One region of the Pantoea jilinensis genome, then DNA from elsewhere that is predicted to be linked to it. Evidence: predicted binding sites of a transcription regulator. Region 1 holds the regulator's gene; the other holds the start of a gene.
The links. The regulator LexA, encoded in region 1, represses DNA repair genes until DNA is damaged. The targets are predictions, from matches to a motif close to TNCTGTATGTACATACAGNA.
Positions count from the first base shown of each region.

Region 2: uvrB (excinuclease ABC subunit UvrB) is a predicted target of LexA. The motif match lies at 2,697-2,716, and genes of this name have one in related genera.

Region 1 is NZ_CP077746.1:3,783,505-3,791,308, forward strand. It holds gene KTJ90_RS17840 (conjugal transfer protein TraF) at 1-355, opposite strand, end outside; gene zur (zinc uptake transcriptional repressor Zur) at 806-1,327, shown strand; gene KTJ90_RS17850 (CsbD family protein) at 1,417-1,629, opposite strand; gene dinF (MATE family efflux transporter DinF) at 1,794-3,116, opposite strand; gene lexA (transcriptional repressor LexA) at 3,215-3,829, opposite strand; gene KTJ90_RS17865 (diacylglycerol kinase) at 3,935-4,303, opposite strand; gene plsB (glycerol-3-phosphate 1-O-acyltransferase PlsB) at 4,432-6,855, shown strand; gene ubiA (4-hydroxybenzoate octaprenyltransferase) at 6,916-7,800, opposite strand.
Region 2 is NZ_CP077746.1:2,869,606-2,877,409, reverse strand. It holds gene bioC (malonyl-ACP O-methyltransferase BioC) at 1-490, shown strand, start outside; gene bioD (dethiobiotin synthase) at 487-1,158, shown strand; gene KTJ90_RS13530 (ABC transporter ATP-binding protein) at 1,179-1,901, opposite strand; gene uvrB (excinuclease ABC subunit UvrB) at 2,793-4,814, shown strand; gene KTJ90_RS13520 (gluconeogenesis factor YvcK family protein) at 4,798-5,721, opposite strand; molybdenum cofactor riboswitch at 5,926-6,059, shown strand; gene moaA (GTP 3',8-cyclase MoaA) at 6,049-7,035, shown strand; gene moaB (molybdenum cofactor biosynthesis protein B) at 7,050-7,565, shown strand; gene moaC (cyclic pyranopterin monophosphate synthase MoaC) at 7,577-7,804, shown strand, end outside.

The sequences.
Region 1 (7,804 bases):
CAGGGTAGCCGCGGAAGAAATCCGCTGGCGTAAAGTTATTCAGCACTGTGCGGTAACGATCCACGGTGTCCGAAATATCATCGACTTTATCAAGCAGCTTATCTTTGTCAGTAACCTGAATACCCGCTGAAGGAACAATAATGCTGACGTTATCGTCGGGTTTAGCACGCGTCATCAATGCCGGGTTCGCCAGCACTGCGGAACCATAAAGAGAAGATGCTACGCCGGTGCCACCCATGGCGTCATTACGTGCATCGTACCAGGTCCCTGCCGCCATGGCGGAAGAAGAAAGGAAAAGCGCGGTCACTACAGCGGAGTACTTCAGCGCTGAACGTTGAGCGGATTTTTTCACCATTTGCCTGCCATCACCTGAGAAATTGTCATTGAAACATTCAACGACTGAATAGTTTGTTAGCCCTATTGTGAACCCTGGCTAACGCGTTATTGCTGTGAATTCAAAGGAAACAGTGTCTTAATTCAAAGGATTGGACGTTTTCCAATCAAAAAACCGTTGTAATAGTTCAGACTGCATCGGTGCATTTCAAACAATGCCAGACTTTTCTTAAGTCTTTCTGAACATTACTTCTTAACTCAGTGAGATGCAAAGCAAAATGCCAACAAATTCCGCTTCAGACGGTTGCAGAATGGATCTGAATTATCGTCATATTTGAGATAAAAAGCGGGCTGAATTCTAAATATGCTGCTTTATCAGGCGAATAATGCTGTTTTATCAGACAAAAACCAACCTCAGCACCGCGAAACTATGTGTGATAAAATAACATCACTTATCCAGCGGAGAATTTTCATGACCAACCTGACGTCGCAGCAAATTTTGATTCAGGCCGAAAAAATGTGCCTGCAGCGCGGTGTGCGTCTGACTTCGCAGCGTGCTGAGGTGTTGCGCCTGATGGCGGAACAGCCGGGCTCTATCAGCGCCTACGACCTGCTGGATCAACTTCGCGTCAGCGAACCACAGGCTAAGCCGCCCACGGTCTATCGGGCGCTGGACTTTCTGCTGGAACAGGGTTTCATTCATCGGGTGGAATCCAACAATAGCTACGTCATGTGTCACCACTTTGAAGCACCGGCACATACGTCAGTCATGCTGGTCTGTGACCGTTGTGCAGCCGTTACTGAGAAACAGGCACAGGGCGTAGAAAAGATTATCGCGACACTGGCGGGTGAAGCGCAGTTTGCATTACGCCACAGCGTGATTGAAGCACATGGTTTATGTGAAAGTTGTGCCGTCGTTGAAGCCTGCACGCACCATGAGAGTTGCGATCATAATCATCAGGATGAGGGTAAAAAGCGGGGAAAACGCGGCTGACGGGCACATCCTTGTGCGGTTCCGTCCCTGTACTGTTCCGGTGCAGGCGCGCCGGAAGGATTTTAGCGGGCTATCGGGTAATGCGCTGATTACCAGCGGTAATCTTTATTGGTGCCTTCCCAGTCTGCTACTTCGCGCTCTGCTTCATCTTTTGCATAGCCGTAGCGTTCCTGGATTTTACCGACCAGCTGATCGCGTTTACCTTCGATAACCTGCATATCATCGTCGGTCAGCTTGCCCCATTTCTCTTTCATTTTGCCTTTGAACTGCTTCCAGTTGCCGCTCGCTTCATCTTTGTTCATGGCAGACCTCCAATCCTCGGGTTAAATAATTATCTTGCTGCTTAACAAAATAACGATACAAAGCGCGGGTTAACTTCGCTTGTTAGAGTTAATTGTAGTAGCCAATTTCAAAAATGCAGAATAATACAGAATAATCCGTATCCTCCCGAGTCAGCGCTGCTGGATCACGCCTCAAACCAGCTGTTCTGACGCCAGTGCTTACGCCAGATGAGCCACAGTGACAGGCCGCGCAGCGCCAGGAATACCGTCACCGCCAGCCAGAGACCGTGGTTGCCCAGCAACGGTACGCTGAGCAGCGTCAGAAAGTAGCCAGCCGCCGCCACGACCATGCTGTTACGCATCTCGCGTCCACGTGTCGCCCCGATGAACATTCCATCAAGCAGATAACACCAGACGCCGATCAGCGGCATGATTATCTGCCAGACCAGATAGCGGTCAGCTGTCTGCTGCAGTGACTCAAGCGAGGTCAGCAGGGTAACAATCTGCGGGCCAAAAATGGCATAAACCAGCGAGAAGAAGAGCGCGACTACCACCGCCTGCCGACAGGCTGAGTGCCAGACGTGCTGCAATTTACTGCCATCTTTTGCGCCATGCGCTTCGCCGGCAAAAGCTTCAACCGCGTAGGCAAAACCATCCAGCGCGTAGGCAGTAAAGGTAATGAACATCAGTAATACCGCGTTAACCGCCACCACGTCCGGACCCAGCCGCGCACCCAGCACGGTCAGCGAGGCGAAACAGAGCTGCAGCATCAGAGAGCGCAACATGATATCCCGGTTCAGTCGCAGCAGTCGGCCGCTGTCACCGCGCCAGCTCTGCTTCAGCAGATTAAACGTAATACCGCGCAGCTTTAACACCCGCCAGACCATGATGCCGCCGACGCCCAGCGTGATGTACTCCGCCAGCGCCGTGGCGGTTGCTGCTCCCGCGACACCCCAGTGCAGCCCCATCACCAGCCAGAGATCGAGCACGATGTTCACCAGATTGCCCACTATCAGCAGGATTACCGGCGCCCGCGCATACTGAACGCCCAACAGCCAGCCCAGGATGACCAGGTTTGCCAGCGTGGCAGGTGCACTGAGCCAGCGAATCTGAATAAACAGCGCCGCCTGTTCCAGTACATCAGGATTGCCACCTACCAGATGGGTCGCCAGCTGAATAATCGGATAACGCAATGCGATGAACAGCACGCCGGCCAGCAGCGCAATGATCAGCGGCTGCGTCAGCGCGCGTGCCAGAGCGGTTTTATCGCCCGCACCAAACGCCTGCGCCGTCAGGCCAGTGGTACTCATTCGAAGGAAAAGCAGCAGCATAAAGAGGAAGCTGGTCACTGTGGTCCCGACCGCAACCCCGCCAAGATAGACAGGGCTGTCGAGATGACCAATAACTGCAGTATCGACCACGCCCAGTAAGGGAACGGTGATATTTGAAAGGATCATCGGCAGCGCAAGCCGCCAGAGATTTTTATCCGTTGCCGTGATAAAGCGCATTCGCCGTTCCGTGCTCAGTGTCGCTGCAGCAAAGCAGGCAACAAAATTAGGGCAGACAGAATAGCATCAGAAAAGGCGAATGCACGCAGGCCTCAGAATCAAAGCCACTCGCCGTTACGCACCACGCCAACCGCAAGACCTTCAATGGTCAGTGACTGCGCACGGGTGTCGACCACGATAGGGTCAAAATCGCTGTTTTCAGGCAGAAGATGCACGATAGCACCCTGCTTTTTCCAGCGTTTAACGGTGACTTCATCATCAATGCGTGCCACGACAACCTGACCGTTGCGCACATCCTGGGTTTTATGTACCGCGAGCAGGTCGCCGTCCATAATCCCGATATCTTTCATCGACATTCCGCTGACGCGCAGCAGGAAGTCGGCAGAAGGCTTGAACAGGCCCGGATCCACTTTGTAGTGGGTTTCGATATGTTCCTGCGCCATGATCGGCTCACCGGCAGCAACCCGGCCTATCAGCGGTAGTCCTTCTGAAACTTCTTCTTCCATTAACAGACGAATGCCGCGTGATGCACCCGAAACGATCTCAATAACGCCTTTACGCGCCAGCGCTTTCAGATGCTCTTCAGCCGCATTTGGCGAACGGAAGCCCAGTTGCGCGGCGATCTCTGCACGCGTAGGCGGCATGCCCGTTGAAGATATATGGTCGCGAATCAGGTCATAGACCTGCTGCTGCCTGCTGGTTAATGCTTTCATCCCGCCCCCTGGTTGTTTATACAGTCGCTGTGAGTATATACAGGTATTGGCGAAATGGAAACCGATTGTCAGGGAAAACGCGCCCTCAGGCGCGTTATGGAAGGCTTATCGCAAATGTGTCCAGAGCAGCGCGACCCAGACAAACAGGGCCAGTAAGATGCTGATCAGCACCGCCGCCGAGCCCATGTCTTTGGCCCGGCCTGCCAGGGGATGATGTTCCTGACCAATCCGGTCAACCACCGCTTCAATGGCGCTATTGAGGATTTCGACAATGACGACCAGCACCACGGCGCCAATCATGAGGATGCGGGCGATCACATCGACATCCAGCCAGCACGCGATAATAATAGCGGCCAGCGCAGCCAGTGTTTCCTGCCGAAAGGCGGCTTCATGCTGCCAGGCGGCACGCAGTCCCTGCCAGGAGTAACCTGCGGCTTTTACTATTCTGATAAGTCCGGTGGCATTATTTGCCATGATGTGGGAACCCTTTCATTCAATTGACGTCAATGTCTGGGCTGCGTGCAATTGGCACCACCACAGATCTTCGCTGCGCTTTCTGGTATGCTTGCGGCGCTTTGCTAACAAGAGGCTTCATGTTGTCTATGTCAGGTTGGCGTAAACTCTATTACAAATTACTTAATTTACCACTCTCCTTTTTGGTAAAAAGTAAGGCCATTCCGGCCGATCCCGTGTCTGAACATGGTCTGGATCCGACCCGACCTATTATGTATGTTTTGCCTTACGATTCGAAGGCTGACTTACTGACTTTACGCGCACAGTGTCTGCGGCATCATCTGCCCGATCCGCTGATTCCGCTGGAGATTGATGGTTCGCTGCTGCCGCGCCACGTGTTTATTCATAATGGCCCACGCGTATTTCCCTATTTTGTGCCCAGCGTTGAATCGGTAAAAATCTTTCACGATTACCTCGACCTGCATCGCAATAATCCTGAGCTGGATATTCAGATGCTGCCGGTCACCGTGATGTTTGGTCGTGCGCCAGGACGTGAAGTCCAGGGCGAAGCGACGCCGCATCTGCGTGTGCTTAATGGGGTGCAGAAATTCTTTGCGGTCATCTGGCACGGACGTGACAGTTTTGTCCGCTTCTCGCCGACCGTCTCGCTGCGCCGCATGGCAACGGAACACGGTACGGACAAGTCGATTGCCCAGAAACTGGCTCGCGTGGCACGCATCCATTTTGCCCGTCAGCGACTGGCGGCGATCGGCCCGCGTTTACCGGCGCGTCAGGATCTGTTTAATCGTCTGCTGCAATCCAAAGCGATTGAAAAAGCCGTCGAAGATGAAGCGCGCAGCAAAAAAATCTCCCATGAGAAAGCCCAGCAGAATGCTGTTGAGATGATGGAAGAGATCGCTGCTAACTTCTCCTATGAAGCCATTCGCGTCACCGACCGTGTGATGGGCTGGCTCTGGAGTCGTCTCTATCAGGGCATCAACGTCAATGGCGGTGAAAAAGTTCGCCAGCTGGCGCAGGATGGCCACGAGATTGTCTATGTACCCTGCCATCGCAGCCATATGGATTATCTGCTGCTCTCCTATGTGCTCTATCATCAGGGGCTGGTGCCGCCGCACATTGCCGCGGGTATCAATCTCAACTTCTGGCCAGCCGGACCGATTTTCCGTCGTCTGGGCGCCTTCTTTATTCGTCGTACCTTTAAAGGCAATAAGCTTTACGCCACGGTATTCCGCGAATATCTCGGCGAGCTGTTCACCCGCGGCTATTCAGTTGAATACTTTGTCGAAGGAGGCCGTTCACGTACCGGTCGCCTGCTGGACCCGAAAACCGGCACCTTAGCCATGACCTTACAGGCGATGCTGCGCGGCGGAAATCGCCCCATCACGCTGGTGCCGATCTACATCGGTTATGAGCACGTGATGGAAGTGGGCACTTACGCCAAAGAACTACGCGGTGCAGCCAAAGAGAAAGAGGGCTTCATGCAGATGGTGCGCGGCTTACGCAAGCTGCGCAATCTCGGTCAGGGTTACGTTAACTTCGGCGAACCGCTGCCGCTGGTCAACTATCTTAATAAGCGGGTGCCGGAATGGCGCGACGCGATCGATCCGATTGAGCCGCAACGTCCGAGCTGGTTAACGCCGACCGTTAATGACATCGCGGCCAGTCTGATGGTGCGTATTAATGAAGCGGGCGCGGCTAACGCGATGAACCTCTGTGTCACGGCGCTGCTGGCGTCACGTCAGCGCTCACTAACCCGTGAACAGCTGATTGAACAGCTGGAGTGCTATACCCAGTTGCTGCGTAATGTGCCTTATTCGCCCAATGCGACCGTACCCGATCTTTCCGCAGAAGCGCTGCTGGATCACGCCCTGGGTATGAACAAATTTGAGAGTGAAAAAGACAGTATTGGCGACATCATCATTCTGCCACGTGAGCAGGCAGTGTTGATGACCTACTACCGTAACAACATTCATCACATGCTGGTGATGCCGTCGCTGATTGCCGCCATTGTTCAGCAACATCAGACGCTGAGTGAAGCGGAACTGCTGCGTCAGGTGAGCCTGGTCTATCCGATGCTGAAGAGTGAACTGTTCCTGCGCTGGCAGACCAATGAGCTGCCACAACTGCTGACTGACGTAAGTCAGGAGCTGGCACGTCAGGGCCTGATTACCTTCGAAGCGGGTGAGTTGCGCTTTACCGCAGCACGCTATCGCACGCTGCAACTGCTGGCTGCTGGTGTGCGCGAAACGCTGCAGCGTTATGCCATTACCTTCTCGATTCTCAGCGCCAAGCCTACGATTAACCGTGGCACGCTGGAGAAAGAGAGCCGGACGCTGGCACAGCGTCTGTCAGTGTTGCACGGAATCAATGCGCCGGAGTTCTTCGACAAAGCGGTCTTTACCTCACTGGTACTGACGTTGCGTGATGAAGGGTATATCAGCGACAGCGGTGATGCCGATGTCGCGCAGACCCTGGCGACCTGGCATATTCTGGCTGACCTGGTCACCAGTGATGTCCGCATGACGATTGAAACCGCGGTGGCGCACGACTGACCGCCGCGCGCATTGTAAAAAGGCGACCTCATGAGGTCGCCTTTTTTATGCCCAAAACTTTCAGAACAGCTGACTGAACGGCGGCGTATTCATCAGTACGCCCAGGAACAGCACCATCCCGACGTAGTTGTTATTCAGGAAAGCCTGGAAGCAGGGCTGACGTTCGCGCCCGGCGATCAGCTTCTGCTGATAAACAAACAGCGCAGCCGCCAGCAGCAGCGTCCAGTAGAAAGCACCATTCAGATGCAGCATCATGCCCACCAGCGCCATCAGCAGCAGGGTCGCCAGTTGCAGCAGGCCAATGATCAGCTTGTCGAAACGTCCAAATAAAATCGCTGTCGATTTCACACCAATCTTCAGATCATCATCCCGGTCCACCATCGCATACTGCGTGTCATAAGCCACCGTCCAGCAGATATTAGCGATAAATACCAGCCAGCAGACCAGAGGTAAGGACTCACTAACTGCGGACCACGCCATGGGAATTGCCCAGCCAAACGCGGCACCCAAAACGACCTGCGGCAGATGGGTATAGCGCTTCATAAAGGGATAGACCCAGGCCAGCGCCAGCCCCACGACGGAGAGCATAATCGTCATCAGATTCATGGTCAGCACCAGCGCAAACGCCACCAGCGCCAGAATCACAAACAGCAGCTTAGCCTCTTTTGCACTGACCGCGCCGCTGGCCAGTGGACGGTGCTTTGTGCGCTCAACGTGACCATCGACTTTCCGATCGGCGTAGTCATTGATCACACAACCGGCTGCTCGCATCACGAAAACCCCGGCCACAAACACCGCCAGCACCGGCAGCGGCGGAATCGACATATCCGCCAGCCATAACGCCCAGAGCGTTGGCCACATCAGCAGCAGCGTACCGATCGGTTTATCAATACGCATCAGGCGAGCATAGGCCCGCCACTTATTCATACTTACGCTATTTTGCACCACA
Region 2 (7,804 bases), 910 kb from region 1:
CTATCTGGCGGGCGACATCGACGCGCTGCCGCTGGCGGATAACAGCATCGACCTGGTATGGAGCAACCTGGCGGTGCAGTGGAGTGAAGATTTGCCCGGCGCGCTGCGCCAGTTCCGGCGGGTGCTGCGACCCAATGGCACGCTGCTGTTTTCCACGCTGGGCGACGGTTCGCTGCAGGAGGTTCATGAAGCCTGGTCTCATCTGGATGCGTTGCCGCACGCCAACCGCTTTCTTAGCGAGCCGCAGATTGCAGCGGCCTGCCAGGCAGAGCAACTGCGTTGCAGCTCAGAGGAGGTGACGCTGCATTTCCCCGATGCGCTCAGCGCCATGCGATCCCTGAAGGGGATTGGGGCAACCCATCTGCATCAGGGCCGCGACGGGCAGATACTTACCCGGCGACGGCTTAACCAGTTAGAGGCGCACTGGCCGCGCGATCGGCACGGTTATCGCCTGAGTTACCATTTAATTTATGGAGTCACGCTTTCATGAAACGGTTTTTTATTACCGGCACCGACACTGAAGTCGGTAAAACTGTCGCCAGCGGCGCACTGTTGCAGGCCGCTGCCACAGCAGGCTTTCGCTGTGCGGGCTATAAGCCGGTTGCGTCGGGCTGTGAGATGACACCAGAGGGGATCCGCAACAGCGATGCGCTGGCGTTGCAGCGATTCAGCAGTGTGCCGTTAACCTATCAGCAGGTGAATCCGCTGGCGTTTATGGAACCCACCTCGCCGCACATCGTCAGCGCTGAAGAGGGCAGACCGATTACCCATCTGGCCCTGTCAGCCGGTCTGGCGGCGCTGGAGCCACTGGCGGACTGGATTCTGGTGGAGGGCGCGGGCGGCTGGTACACGCCGCTGTCAGAGACACACACCTACGCAGACTGGGTAGTCAGGGAAAAGCTGCCCGTGATTCTGGTGGTGGGAATTAAGCTCGGCTGCATCAACCACGCGATGCTCACCGCAGAGGCGGTGCGGGCGCGTGGCCTGCCGCTGGTGGGATGGATCGCCAACACCGTGGAACCGCCTGGCAAACGCTATCCCGAGTATCTCACCAGCCTGAAAAACCGACTGCCTGCGCCCTGTCTGGGCACAATTCCGTATCTTACCGATGCGGCGCAGCAGGCGTCATGTGGTCACTACCTGACGCTTCCGGCGTAAGCCTCAGGCCACCGTAAGCCTCAGGCCACCGTCAGCCACTTATCGACGGTGTGGTCATCCAGCTGTTCCATGCTGCCCTGCGCCACATTGCGACCGCGGTGCAGCAGCAGAAAATAGTCTGCCACGCGACGGATCAGCGACAGTCGCTGTTCAAGGAGCAGGATGGTCAGCCCGTAGTCGAGATTAAGACGACGAATCAGGTTGCCCATCTCCTCTTCCAGCCACGGCGACATCCCGTCAGTCGGCTCATCCAGAATCAGCAATTTGGGCTGCAGCACCAGTGCGCGCGCCAGGGCCAGCTGTTGCTGTTGATCGATCGGCAGATCGCCGCTGCGCTGCTGTCGCAGTGAATAAAGCGCCGGAAACAAATCAAATACCATTTCGGGAATGGCGCGATGGCGATCACGCTGGCTGGCCCCCGCCAGCAGGGCAATCAGCAGGTTATCTTCCACGCTCATCTGCGTAAAAATATGGCGGCCCTGTGGAACATAGCCAATGCCCATCTGTGCCCGCTGTTCAGCGGGCTGCAGCAGAAGATCTTCTGGCGGTGAGCCATCCTCTTTCCAGGAGATAGAGCCGCTGTTAATCGGCAGTCTGCCCATGATGCAGTTGACCAGCGTGGTTTTCCCCATGCCTTGACGACCCAGAACGCCCGTGCAGGTGCCAGGTGCCAGATCCAGATCCACATCCCACAGAATATGGTTCTGACCGTAAAATTGATTGACCGAACGTAGACTCAGCATCTGACACTCTCCTTCCCGATCATTAGCCTGATTGCATCCGCTCTCTGTCGTCTGGCAAACAAGTCATCAGCAACAGCTGTCTCGCTATTGCAGCACAGTGCGCGTGAAGCGCGTTGACGCCAGTCATTCCTGCAATTCTCAGGCCAGATCTAAAAACGGTCCTGATTCCGGCCGGGATGCCATGTTTAAGGGATAAAAGTTGAGAAAAACTTATCAATTCCCCACGGTGGTCACGCCGCTGCACTTTTGCAGTGCCTCGGGGCGCTGTTTCTGGTGCAGACGGTGTGTTAAGAGGCAATAAGTCTGATTAAGAATCTTAGTGGATTGATGAAAATTTGCGTGATACATCAGGTGGACGATGAAAAATGCAGAATATTCCGTCAGCGGCTGACGTGAAATTTAACGCAAAAAAATTATTTTCGAGGCGATGAAGGAGCAGGGAAAAATTATACACAGCTGATGGCGGCGGGGCTGCCATCACTTATCCACCATTCCTGTGGATAACCTTGTGCATTAGGTAATGAAAACCAGTTGGAAGCGAGGAAATACGCGGCCTGGTAACATTATGACGAGAATCTGGCCTTGTGACCTAAAGTAAATTAAATCAGTAGGTTATCAAAAAACAAGCCTGCGAATTATCTGTCAGGTAACCGAACTGTAATTTTGTGACGCTCTATTGACAAATGTTAAATCTGATCCGGGTCTGGGGATAACATTGCGCAACAGACTTTGTGCAATCGCTACGACGTCGCCGGTTCAAAAAGTCTCATTGTGCTGACATTAACAATGCATCATTACTGTTTTTATATCCAGTATTATTTTCTGGCAAAATCACCATAGCAGAGTAAAATAAGTGCCTGCCCGCCGACTTCTCCAGCAGGAACTGCATTCATGACCAAAGCCTTTAAATTGAATTCCGCCTTCAAACCTTCGGGCGATCAGCCTGAGGCGATCCGTCGCCTGGAAGAGGGGCTGGAGGATGGACTGGCCCATCAGACCTTATTGGGTGTGACGGGTTCTGGTAAGACCTTTACCGTCGCCAACGTGATTGCCGACCTCAACCGCCCGACAATGGTGCTGGCCCCGAACAAGACGCTGGCCGCTCAGCTTTATGGCGAGATGAAAGAGTTTTTCCCGGATAACGCCGTCGAGTTTTTCGTCTCTTACTACGATTATTACCAGCCTGAAGCCTATGTACCGAGCTCGGACACTTTTATTGAAAAAGATGCATCGGTTAACGAACACATTGAGCAGATGCGTCTCTCGGCCACTAAGGCGCTGCTGGAGCGGCGCGACGTTATCGTCGTCGCGTCGGTTTCGGCAATCTATGGTCTGGGCGATCCCGATCTCTATCTGAAAATGATGCTGCACCTCACCCGCGGCATGATTATTGATCAGCGTAGCATCCTGCGCCGCCTGTCAGAATTGCAATACACCCGTAACGATCAGGCGTTTCAGCGCGGTACTTTCCGCGTGCGTGGTGAAGTGATCGATATTTTCCCGGCAGAGTCGGACGATATTGCGCTGCGCGTTGAACTGTTTGATGAAGAGGTGGAGCGTCTGTCGCTGTTTGACCCGCTGACCGGTCAGATCGATTCTGTGGTGCCGCGTTTTACCATTTACCCAAAGACGCACTATGTCACGCCACGCGAGCGCATTCTGCAGGCAATGGAAGATATCAAAGTCGAGCTGGCGGACCGCCGCCGGGTGCTGCTTGAGAATAATAAGTTGCTGGAAGAGCAGCGCATTACCCAGCGTACCCAGTTTGACCTGGAGATGATGAGCGAACTGGGCTACTGCTCTGGCATCGAGAACTACTCGCGCTATCTTTCCGCACGCGGACCGGGCGAAGCCCCGCCGACACTGTTTGATTATCTGCCGGCGGATGGCCTGCTGGTGGTGGATGAGTCACACGTCACCATTCCGCAGATTGGCGGCATGTACAAAGGTGACCGGGCGCGTAAAGAGACGCTGGTTGAGTATGGCTTCCGCCTGCCGTCGGCGCTGGATAACCGTCCGATGAAGTTTGAAGAGTTTGAAGCACTGGCGCCGCAGACCATCTATGTTTCTGCCACGCCGGGCAAATATGAGCTGGAAAAATCGGGCGACGAAGTGGTCGATCAGGTGGTACGTCCTACCGGCCTGCTGGACCCCATCATTGAAGTGCGCCCGGTCGGGACGCAGGTCGACGATTTGCTGTCAGAAATCCGTCAGCGTGTGGCCATCAACGAACGTGTGCTGGTCACGGTGCTGACCAAACGCATGGCTGAAGATCTCACCGAGTATCTTACGGAGCATGGCGAGAAGGTGCGTTATCTGCACTCCGATATCGACACTGTGGAGCGTATGGAAATTATTCGCGACTTACGTCTGGGGGAGTTTGATGTGCTGGTGGGCATCAACTTACTGCGTGAGGGGCTGGATATGCCGGAAGTCTCTCTGGTCGCGATTCTGGATGCGGATAAAGAGGGCTTCCTGCGTTCTGAACGATCGCTGATTCAGACCATTGGTCGTGCGGCGCGTAACATCAACGGTAAGGCGATTCTTTACGGCGATAAAATTACGCCGTCGATGGCACGCGCCATTGAAGAGACCGAGCGTCGCCGTGAGAAGCAGCAACTGCACAACGAGCAAAACGGCATTGTGCCGCAGGGGCTGAACAAGAAGATCACCGATATTCTGGAACTGGGTAACAACATAGTGAAAACCCGCGGCAAAGCGAAACCGGCACGTCCTGGCGAAGCCCAGGCACTGGCCGATTTCAAGCTGCTAACGCCGCAGGCTCTGCAGAAAAAGATTCACGAGCTGGAAGGGCAGATGCAGCAGCACGCGCAGAACCTGGAGTTCGAACAGGCTGCAAATGTGCGTGATCAGCTGCATGAGCTGCGAACGCTGTTTATTGCGGCCTCGTAGCGCCGTCAAAGCCCTGAATGGCATGTTCCAGCGCCACCCGTAATAGCTGGCGGTCGTGACGATATTTGATGTCGGCGGCCTCCAGCGGTTCACGGACAATCAAACGGTTTTCAATGCCCTCTGTTGCCACTGACGGGCCGACCACCACCGCATCAATGACTCGCTTGCCAATGTAACGCTCCATCATCTGAAGCTTATCAGCCACAGACAGACTGGCGGCAGCGGGACTGAGCTCACGGCCCAGATTGCCGATAAACACCATGGTGGCGGGCGTGCGACGCAATGCCTGCGCCATCTCTTCCATCAGCAGAATCGGCATCAGGCTGGTGTAAAAACTGCCTGGACCAATCAGGATCAGATCCGCGTCACCTATCGCCTGCAATGCTTCCCGCGTGGGCTGGACATTAGGATGCAGCATCAATTCCTGTGGCGGCTGTTTCATCTCGTCAATGGCGGTTTCACCGTAAACCATATTGCCTTCGGCATCCATCGCCACCAGATCCACCGGCTGTTCTGACATCGGGATTAAAAAGGCATCCACTTTCAGCAGGTTGCGGATGATATTAATCGCTTCAAGCGGGCGTACACTCAAATGATCCAGCGCCCGCAGCATAAGGTTACCGAGATTGTGTCCGGCCAGTTCGCCGTTACCGGCAAAGCGATACTCAAACATCGCTGAGGCGACGCTGGGTTCCGCAATCAGCTGGTTAAGGCAGTTACGCATGTCGCCCCAAGCGATCCCGCCTTCGGAGCGGCGAATACGGCCGGTTGATCCGCCGTTGTCGGTGGTGGTGACGATACCGGTGAGACGCGAGCCCAGCGGGGAAAGGGCAGACATCACGCGGCCTAAACCGTGTCCGCCTCCCAGTGCCACAACGCGATCAAGATCGGCCAGTGTGCGATTCATACTTCTCCTTAAAATCCTTTCGCGTGGCGAGGCTCTAAACGCTAAGCCCGCGCGGATGACATGCGTCAAAATCTGGATCGCATTTTAACGTATCCTGTCGCTAACATGCGGTGAAAATTCGATATATATAAGAATATATAGCGAAAAGAGCAAATGGAAGAGTGGCGAAATACACGCTACCATCATGTTTACCGCGCTGATCAACGGGTCAGCGTACACTCAAGCCTGAATGCCTAAGTCTGCGGATAGGGGGTTCAGGCCGTAGCCATCGAGCTGCCAGGGTGCAGGAAGAAATGACTGCATCTCCCAATCTGGAAAGGTGTTCTGGTGTCACAATTTACTGATGCATACGCGCGTAAGTTCTATTACCTGCGCCTGTCGGTCACGGATGTCTGTAATTTCCGCTGTACCTACTGCCTGCCTGACGGCTACAAACCGCAGGGAATTCGTAACAAAAGCTTTCTCTCTCTGGATGAAATCCGCCGTGTCACGCGGGCCTTCGCCGCTGCCGGCACCGAAAAAGTGCGGCTGACCGGCGGTGAGCCGTCGCTGCGCCGTGATTTCACCGACATCATTGCGGCGGTCCGTGAAAACGCTTCTATCCGCCAGATCGCGGTGACCACTAACGGCTACCGGCTGGCGCGTGATGTGAAGCAGTGGCGCGATGCGGGTTTAACCGCACTTAACGTCAGCGTCGACAGTCTGGATGCCCGTCAGTTTCACGCTATTACCGGTCAGGATAAATTCCATCAGGTGATGAGCGGCATCGATGCCGCGCTGGACGCCGGTTTTCGCCAGGTCAAAGTCAATAGTGTGCTGATGCGCGATCTCAACAGCCGTAATCTGGCGACGTTCCTCGACTGGATCCGCACCCGCCCGATCCAGCTGCGCTTTATCGAACTGATGGAAACCGGCGACGGCGGCACGCTGTTCCGCGATCAGCACGTTTCCGGCATGGTGATCCGCGATCAACTGATCGCCCAGGGCTGGCAGCGCCGCGAAAGTGGACGCAGTGACGGGCCGGCGCAGGTCTTTTACCATCCCGATTATGTCGGCGAGATTGGCCTGATCATGCCTTACGCCAAAGATTTCTGTGCCAGCTGCAACCGTCTGCGTGTCTCAGCGCACGGTAATCTTCACCTGTGCCTGTTTGGTGACGGCGGCGTACCGCTGCGCGACCTGCTGGCGTCCGATGATCAGCAGGCCGAACTGCAGGCGCGCATTGCCAGCAGCCTGGGGCAGAAAAAGCAGACCCACTTCCTGCATCAGGGCAACACCGGCATCACACAGAATCTCTCTTACATTGGCGGCTAATTTCAGGAGGAAGTATGGGTAAACCAGCCAGCGAATTTCAGGCATTGCAGATGGCGGTGATGACGGTGTCAGATCGCCGCGATGCCAGCAACGATACCTCCGGCGACTACCTGCGCGAGGCGGCAGCAGAAGCGGGCCATGAGGTGGTTGATCACGCCATCGTGCCGGATAATCTCTACCGCATCCGCGCCACCGTGTCGCGCTGGATCGCCAGTGAAGATGTACAGGTGGTGATTATTAATGGCGGCACCGGCTTTAACCTGAAAAACAGCACCCCGGAAGCCCTGCTGCCACTGTTTGATCGCGAGATTGACGGCTTTGGCGAACTGTTCCGGATGGTCTCCTATGAAGAGATTGGCGGTTCAACATTGCAGTCGCGCGCCGTTGCCGGTCTGGCTAACGGGACGCTGATTCTGGCTGTGCCGGGATCAACCAGCGCCTGCCGTACTGCCTGGGAGCGGATTATTGCTGACCAGCTTGATGCGCGCACCGCGCCCTGTAATTTTGTCTCACATCTGAAGAAACGGTAAGAACGGTAAGTATGTCTCAACTCACACACATTAACGCCGCGGGCGAAGCGCACATGGTGGATGTCTCCGCCAAAGCTGAAACCGTGCGAGAAGCGCGGGCAGAAGTGCTGGTGCTGATGCAGCCTGAAACGCTGCAGATGATTATGGAAGGCAGCCACCACAAAGGGGATGTCTTTGCCACGGCGCGCATCGCCGGGATTCAGGCAGCAAAACGCACCTGGGAGCTGATTCCGCTCTGT